2 regions of the Polaribacter sp. Z014 genome follow, and region 2 is predicted to be linked to the other one. Evidence: riboswitches for the same ligand, from Rfam matches in the RefSeq annotation. Region 2 holds a riboswitch; the other holds the start of a gene.

Region 1 (4,582 bases), on a different contig from region 2:
ATTTCTTCTGATATTAAATTATCATGTAAAATAATTTCAGCATTCTGTATGGCTTCAAAAGCTTTTAACGTTAATAAGTTTTTATTACCAGGTCCTGCACCCACAATGCTTATTTCTGGTAATTTGTCTTTTGCAAAAATCAATTCTGGATTTGCAAACTGATATTCGTAATTTAAGATTGATTTCGATTTAGAATTGTCAACAATTTTAAAATCTTGGGCAGTGTTTTCTCCAAAAATAGGAGCAGGCAAGTTTAATTGTATGGCAGCGTTTTTATAATATTCCTTTCTTTTAGGATGCACATCTGCACAACCATTTATAATTTCGCCAAAACAATCTTGCTCTAAAATAGCTTCAATTAGCCCAATACTATCTTTTAAGTGAATGAGGTTTACCGGAACATTCGGGTTTTTTAATTGCTTTTTGTTGGCAAGAAACCTTCCGGGATGACGTTTTGGACCAATTAATCCTGCCAAACGTAAAATAGTTAGGTTACTTCCAAAATGTTGCTCTAATAATTCTTCTGCTTTTATCAACCCAATACCAGATGCTTTTTCTGGAACACATTTTACTGTTTCATTGATAAGGCTATTTGTATTTTGATACACAGAAGTAGAACTTACAAAAATTACCTTTACATTTTTGGGTGTGTGCTTTATAATTTGCGCTATCTGAAGCGGGTGTATGGTTTCAATATTATCAATCCGCTTTGGCGGAAAATTGATAATTAAAATATCCGTTTCATGTATAAAAGATTCCCAATCTCCAATAATTTTATCAGCTTCAATTTTTATTCTATTCGTTTGAAACGCATATTTAGAGAACGATTTTAGACTACTTAGCGAAGTTGTACAGCCATTAACGGTGTAACCTTTTTTTTGTAGCTGTAGTGCCAATGGCAATCCTAACCAACCTAAACCTAATATAGAGATGTTTTTATTCATAGCGATGTTAAATCTTGACTCGTGTTTTGTAATTGAATTTTAGTACAATATTTCCAAGCCAAATTTTCTATAGAATCAAATTTGATAATACCCAAAACTTCTCCAAATTTATTTTTAAAACGGATACCTGTTTGCTTTAAGTTTTTTTGATAAAAATATTCTGTACTAGAAATTTTAGATTGTTGTAATTCTTTATTGTCTTTAGGCACACCAGCAATGGTAAGTGAAATACAATCGGTGGCTGTTTCTAATTCTAGCGTGTAAGTTTTAGCATAGTTTACAGCAGTTATTTCTGTAAACGGAATGGCATTTTGCTGATACATTTTTAGCGTTACACCTTTTGGGTTTTCTAACAAGAATAAGAATAAAGGATATAGATATTGATCTGAACTAAAGCCTTTTGTAATATAACATTCGCCTAATTCTTTATCGTTTTTTAATTCGAAAGGTTTGGGTTTAAATGGTGCAATTTCTTTATTAGATTTTAGCGCATCCCATTTATTTTGATATAATAAATCAGCTTCAACGGGTAAGTTATTATCAATATGACTTTTTACAATAGGAACAATTTTATCAGAAGTTAATTCTTTGTACCAAAATTCTCCTGAACTTACAATACAAGTAGGCGCATCTTCGCATCTACCATTACACCTTGTTTTAATAGTGTGTGTTGTATTCCAATGGTTATTGTTGCGCAAATAAGCTCTTGCTGCTCTTATTACTTTCTCAGATCCTGCTTTTTGACAAGAACCTCCATCGCAAAATAAAAAAGTGTGTGTTGTATTTGAAATGTCTTTACCCATTTTTTTTTATTAGGGAAAAAACAGGGTAAGGCGCCTAAAGATAAAGGCATCTAACACTATAACTTTTATTCCCGAAAGTTTATAATTATGTCTTGCATTTAGGCAGGTTTTCTGACTCGCTCTACTTTTAACGCCTTCCCATTTTTACAAACAGTGACTTAATTGTTAAAAGCTTTTTTTAGAGCTTACAGCTGCGGGAACAGTTTTGGATTCTCACCAAATTCCCATTTAATTCTTTATTCTTAATTAAGAATAAGAAACCTAAAGCATTACAAATGTATCATTAATTTTTGAAATACACGATGGAATCTAAAATGAGTTTTATTCTTTTTTCCGGAGAATTTTTTGGCAATATTATAATTTCAAACCCTTTGTTTTTATACTTTTCTAAGAGTGATTTTTCTAGTTTTAAACAGTAATCAAACTCTTGTAATCTTTGTCCGTCTTGGCAATAAATATCAAACCAAGTTGGTGCAAAAAATACTGTTTTATGATATGTTTCTTGATAAGGGAAATTGATTAGGTAATCTGGTATTGGATTGTTTGCTACGGTTAAGTAGGCTTCCAAATCGAGTAGAGAACGGTCGCAAATTAGTGCATTACTAGTTTGTAATTCATGATGAGTTAATTGAAAAACAAGATCTGTAAATCTATTTAGATCTTTCCAAGGCATGCCGTTTCTATGGTGTTTTTGTTCATCAATAATAACTTTTCTAGAAATTTCATCCATACAAGGTATGTCGTTTTTTAGAATATTTATTAATGTCGTTTTCCCAGTACCTGGAGCTCCTGTAATAATGTATTTTTTTTGAGGTTTAGACATTCTGAAACAGTAATAAAATTGCGATACTTAAAAGACAAAACAAAATACTTACAGCATAATTAATGCGGCTAACAATTTTAATTTCTTCGTGTTTAATTTTACGATTATTACTGCCAATAAATGGTTTTTTTAGTAATTTTCCGTGATAATAATTAGGTCCTCCAAACTGACAATCTAATATATAAGCTAAGGCAGCTTCTGGGTAACCTGCATTTGGGCTGCTGTGTTTTTTCCCTTCTTTAAAAACAAAAGAAATTCCGTTTACTTTTAACTGAACAAGTAACATTAATATAGCTGTAATTCTAGCCGGAATATAATTGGCAACATCATCTAATTTTGCAGCAAACTTTCCAAATGATATATAACGATCGTTTTTATAACCAATCATAGAATCTAATGTGTTTATCATTTTGTAAGCCATTACCCCTGGGATACCCAAAATTAAAAAGTAAAAAAGAGGTGCAATCACTCCGTCACTTAAGTTTTCTGACATGGTTTCTAACGTGGCAATTCTAATTTGTTGTTCGGATAAGTTATCTGTTTCCCGTCCTACAATCCAAGATAAACGTTTTCGACCAGCTTCTAAACCTTCATTTTTAAGGGTATTAAAAACGGCGTACCCTTCTTTTATCAAGGTTTTGTTAGCAAGACAGTAAAACAACATTAATATTGAAAATAAAAGAGAGAGGATAGGGAAGTTGTACGCATTTAATAAACGAATAATTAGGTAAGGTAATACAAAAGAAATACCAACCAATAAAATAGTTAATAGTGCGCCTTTAAGGACTTTAGAAGCACCTTTGTTTAATTTTTTTTCACCAAAAGAAATACTATTTCCGTAACCAACAATAAGGTGCGGTAATTTTTTAGGATCTCCAAAAATGGCATCTAAAGCAAAGGCAATTATTAAGATGTAAATTGATGTTAAATCCATTTTTTTAAAGCTTCAATTAATATGTTATTCGCTTCTTTACTTTGAGTAGAAAGCCGAATGTATTCTCCTTCTAATCCATTAAAGTTTGTAGCGTCTCTTATAAGAATTTGATGTTGTGTACTTAAATATTCTTTAAGTTTTTTTGCTGATGTACGCTGTAATTCAACTAAAAAATAAGAAGTAGTACTGTCACAAACTTTTATGCCTTCTATGGCGGTAAGTTGTTCTTTAAAAAAAGCAGTTTCTTCTATTAACTCAGTACAATTAAATTGAAGGTTTTTATAATTGTTAAAAATATATTCTCCTGCCTTTATTGCCAATAAATTAACACTCCAGGGCATTTTTAAAGCTAAGAGTTGTGTAATGTTTGCCGCATCGGAAACTACATAACCAAGACGCAAACCCGGAATTGTAAATGTTTTTGTTAAGGAACGGACAACTATTACATTGATGTACTTTTCTGTTAATGAAACAATAGATTCTGTACTGTTAGTAAACTCAATATAAGCTTCATCAATAATAAAGGTAGTATTTGGTTTTTGTTGAAAAAGAAGTTCTAATTCGCTTTTAGAAAAAATAGCTCCCGTAGGATTATTTGGGTTGCATATAAAAACTAAATCTGCATTGGTTTTGTATATTTCTGATCTAGAAATTAACTCGTATTTTAATTTAAATATTTTACAAGCATCTTCATATTCCGAAAAAGTTGGTGCAACAATTGCTGCCTTTTTATCAGAAAAAAACTGAGCAATGAGATAAAAAGCTTCGGTTGCCCCGTTGGTAAACAAAAACTGATCGTTTTTAAGGTTGAATTTTTTAGCAGCCAATTTATTCAATTCACTTGCAGCAGGAGAAGGGTAACTTTGTATTAAACGAACGTGCTTTGAAACCTCATCAAGCAGCGCTTTAGAGCATCCTTTATAATATACATTAGAACTGAAGTTGTGCTTAATCTCGCCTTCAATTAAATGAAGATCATCGCCGTGGCCATTTAGCATATTTCTGAGCTGTTTTTTACAATCGTTTCCATGTCTAAATTTTCATCGATCCAATCTGCTAATTTATCAAATTGTTGGGC
Region 2 (4,582 bases):
CCTGATCAGCGAACTCTATTTGATTTGTAACAGTTTTTGTTGATGTGTTGATGAAAGAAATTGAAGAAGTAGTTCTACCTATAACAGACCAATCTGTTGTATCATAAATCGTATTCCCCTCACATAAAACAATTAAATTACCTGAATTATCTACAATAATTTCATCTGGATTATCATTTACTTCAATTTCAGTAACTGTATTTCCTGCGGATAAATCTACCACAGAAACAATATTATTAGAAGAATATGCTCCTGTATGAGTTACATATAACTTATTGTTACTAGCTACTATTTGTTCTACACCATAACTTAAAGAAATCGTTGAAGCTTCTAACGTATTTGTAGATAAATCAATAACAGCTAAATAATCATCATTTGCAGTATAAGTAGTTGCCCCCCAATTAGTAACATACCCTTTTCCATTAGAAATTGCCATGTATCTAGGGTTTGCTAAACCTGTATTAATTTCTGTAATTTTCTTAAAAGTATATCTATCTGCAACAATAATTGTATTCACATCATTTAAAATAATATAAGCTTCTGTATCTGAAAAAGCTATAGATTGTATTAGGCCACCTAATTGAGCATTATTTACTCCTGTGTATATAAAATTTGTTGCCAATCTATTTAAATTCTCATTTACATAAGAAATAGAACCATCTTTACTTTTGAAACTACCTTCTGCACTAACAATAATTCCGTCTTTATAATTACCTGTTATTTCTGGGAATTCTTCATCATTATTTGAACATGATGTAAAAACTAAACTAAGTACGAATAGTTTAAAAATTGATTTTGTAATCTTCATTTGTATTAAAATTTATAGTTTAAATTAATGTTATAATTTCTTCCTGGCATAGGACGTAAATTTGAAAAATAATACACATTATTAAATATATTATTAACTTTAAAACCTATTTTTATTGTATTTTTTTGATTTTCAAACACCTTAAAATCACTACCAAAATTAGAGACATTTAAAGAATTTAAGGAGTAAAAATCGATATTAATTTCATTTGTATAAACTTTACTTTGATATAAATGCTGGATAAAAAAAGAGATTTTTTTATACTCATAATCTAAGTTGAAATTTAACAGATGTATAGGCGCATAAGGCAGAAAGGTATCCGTTTCTTTATTTTTTGCTAACGTAAATGTATAATTGGTAGAAAAATTAAAAGAATGCTTATTAATTTTTTTTGATAATTTTATAGCCGTTTCAACTCCACTATGTGTAACATCGCCTACATTTCTGGGTCTCCATAAATTAGACGCTGCGGTTGGCAACCATAAAATCTTATTTTTTAAATGAATATAGAAAAGTGAAGAAGTAATTTCTATATTCTTTTTCTTAAAAGTAGCACCCAATTCTCCCTGAACAGACTCTTCTGGTATTAAATCTAAATTACCAACCACTGGCCAATACAATTCATTAAAAGTTGGTATTCTATAATTAGTAGATAGATTTGCTTTTAACAATAAATTATCTGTAATTTCTTGTTCTGCAGCAAGATAAACTAATAAAGGAACTTTAAAATCTGAATTAGATTCTTTTCTAAAGTTAATTGCTGTTGTTAATTTATCCGTAGGTTTGTAGGTGACTTTTGCCAAGGCTGCAAAAAATGTTCTACTTTTTGATAAAATATCATTTGTTGTTCCTATGTTTTCATCATAAATAAGAGAAGTAGACAGTTTTAAATAATTAGAAAAACGATACTTTAAATTATAATTAATATTATAGTTTTTTGATTTTCCAAAAACAAAATCTGTAGCATTTTTGTCATCATAATAAAGATATTCTTGTGTTAAATAAGCTATGTTTACAGTTTGTGTAAAATTAGAAAAATAAGATGTCCATTTTAATAAATTTCTTTGGTTAAAATCTTCATTTCTTTCACTTCCTGCTGCAGGATTTGGTAATCCGTCAGAGAATAAACGATCTCCATAATAGCCGGTTGTATAAAAGTAAAGTTTGTTTTTGTTAGAGAATTTATATCCTAAACTAAAGTTAACTCCATAATTTTTATAAACTCCATTTTCATTTTTTAATAAACTTCCATCACTCTTTTTATAACGAGTATCTATAAACGTATAATCGTTATCAGAATAGTTTAAAGTTGCTGCAAATTTTACGGCCCATTTTCCTGTTCCAACATTTGCTTTAAAGAAATTAGAAGTAGTATTAAAACTACCGTAAGAAGAAAATAAATTAAAATCTTTATGTTTTTTAAACGATAAATTATCATTTAAATGCACCGTACCACCAATAGCTCCAGAACCATAATCTACACTTCCTCCTCCACTATTAACAACAATTTCATCTGAAATACTTGCGGATAATGAGTTAAAATCTGTTTGTCCGCTTCCCATTGCATTAATAGAAATTCCGTTCCATAAAACAGCAGTATTAGATGCCGACGTACCTCTAAAACGCGCAGTACTTATACCTCCGTTTCCATAATCTCTAAAAGAAATGGGACTGTTATATCTTAATAAATTAGTGAAATTTATAGGATTTTTAATAATTTGAATAGTTCCTATTTCTATTTTTTTTTGGCCAATTACTTTATTTTTTTGCTCTTTTTTAGTTACAACAACAACTTCCTTCAAAACAGTTCTTATAGAATCATTTTGAGCTAAAACAGCCTGTGTAATAATAAAAAAGAATGTAAAAAATAAGTGTTTTTTCATAATCCGTTTAACCTTTATCCCGAAAGTTTTAATTTTTCAAAAATCTAGGCAGGTCTCCTGGCTTGTTTTTATGTTACTATACCTTCCCAACATACGTCTGTCAGTGGTAAAAGACTTAATAACATCCTTAAATAAGGTACTGAAATAAATTCAGCATAAACTTACAGTTGCGGGAACAGCTTCGGTATTTAACCGAATTCCCTTTTAATTTGTTCCCAAAAAGAACAAAACCCTAATTTTTGTCAAATGTAGAATATTTTTAAGTATTAAAAACTAATATTTTGTCATTTATAAGCTAATTCTTTAGCTCTCTAAAAACGCTAGGAAATAACATTTTAGCTAAACAATCTATTCTATTTAGCAAAACGTTCTAAAAAAAACTGTACTCTCATAAAAAGAGGCAATAAATATTAGTACATATAATTTATAACGAGGCAACTTGCCTTTTTAAGAAAAGTTAGTTGTTAGTATTTAAAGATAATTCCATTAGATATTCTTTCCTTTTTAAAAAAATGTTTACAACCTTTGTGTTTATATATTTTAAAATTATGATTCATTATATTTCTGGAGGAGAAAGATCTGGTAAAAGTAGTTACGCTCAAAAAATGGCGGAAGACATTTCTAAAACACCTTTTTATTTGGCAACTTCTAGAATTTGGGATGACGATTTTAAACGAAGGGTAGAAAGGCATATTTCTGATAGAGATGAACGATGGACCACCATTGAAGAAGAAAAAAACATTAGCTCCGTTATTTCGAAAAACACAACCGTTGTAATAGACTGCGTTACTTTATGGCTTACTAATTTTTATGTTGACACCAATTATGACACGCAAGAATGTTTAAAATTAGCCAAACAAGAAATAGAAAAACTTACAGAAATAGATGCTAATATTATTATTATTTCTAACGAAATTGGCATGGGACTGCATGCTACAACAGAATCTGGAAGAAAATTCACAGAACTACAAGGTTGGGTAAATCAATTTATTGCAAAAAAAGCGAACAAAGCGACTTTTATGGTCTCTGGATTACCACTAAAATTAAAATAACATATGACTTCAAAAATTACAGCACTTTCTAAAGAAATGCAAACAGCCCTCCAAAAAAAAATAGATTTTAAAACAAAACCTATAGGTTCTTTAGGTTTGTTAGAAACGATTGCTATTAAAATAGGAAGCATTCAAAATACACTAACTCCAAAAATTACAGAACCAACTATTATTGTATTTGCAGGAGATCATGGTATTTCAAAATCAAAAGGTGTTAGTCCATATCCACAAGAAGTAACACAGCAAATGGTGTTTAACTTTTTAAATGGAGGTGCTGCAATTAACGTTTTTTGTAAACAAAATAAGATCAATTTAAAAATTATTGATGCTGGTGTAAATGCCGATTTTGATAAAAGTGATGCATTAATTTCTGCTAAAATAGCAAAAGGAACAAAAGACTTCTCTATAGAAAAAGCCATGACAATGGCACAATGTAATTTAGCTTTAGAAAAAGGAAAAGAAATTGTAAACACATCTTTTCAAAAAAACTGTAATACCATTGGTTTTGGAGAAATGGGAATTGGAAATACTTCTTCTGCAGCGCTTTTAATGAGTTATTTTACAGCGATTGGTATTGACGATTGTGTTGGAAAAGGAACAGGTTTAAATGATGAAGGTCTTCAAGAAAAAAAGACAATTTTAAAAAAAGTTTACCAAAAACACATCATAAATATAGACGCACCAACTGATGCACTCGCCACTTTTGGAGGTTTCGAAATTGTAATGATTGCAGGTGCAATTTTAGAAGCTGCTGCTTTAAAAATGACTATTTTAATAGACGGCTTTATTGTAACTTCTGCCTTGTTGGCAGCTCATGCAATTGATAAAAATGTATTAGA

What was found. A riboswitch is a leader RNA that binds a small molecule or an ion and turns the genes downstream of it on or off. The one in region 2 is predicted to bind cobalamin.
Region 1: another riboswitch for cobalamin. It lies ahead of MPF19_RS11420 ((2Fe-2S) ferredoxin domain-containing protein); the one in region 2 lies ahead of MPF19_RS10610 (TonB-dependent receptor plug domain-containing protein).

What each region holds. Positions count from the first base shown of each region.
Region 1 is NZ_JALCZP010000008.1:148,553-153,134, reverse strand. It holds gene cobA (uroporphyrinogen-III C-methyltransferase) at 1-944, opposite strand, end outside; gene MPF19_RS11420 ((2Fe-2S) ferredoxin domain-containing protein) at 941-1,747, opposite strand; cobalamin riboswitch at 1,832-2,027, opposite strand; gene MPF19_RS11415 (AAA family ATPase) at 2,031-2,570, opposite strand; gene cbiB (adenosylcobinamide-phosphate synthase CbiB) at 2,563-3,504, opposite strand; gene MPF19_RS11405 (pyridoxal phosphate-dependent aminotransferase) at 3,495-4,502, opposite strand; gene MPF19_RS11400 (cobyric acid synthase) at 4,496-4,582, opposite strand, start outside.
Region 2 is NZ_JALCZP010000007.1:107,604-112,185, reverse strand. It holds gene MPF19_RS10615 (YncE family protein) at 1-808, opposite strand, end outside; gene MPF19_RS10610 (TonB-dependent receptor plug domain-containing protein) at 814-2,691, opposite strand; cobalamin riboswitch at 2,722-2,941, opposite strand; gene MPF19_RS10605 (bifunctional adenosylcobinamide kinase/adenosylcobinamide-phosphate guanylyltransferase) at 3,240-3,743, shown strand; gene cobT (nicotinate-nucleotide--dimethylbenzimidazole phosphoribosyltransferase) at 3,747-4,582, shown strand, end outside.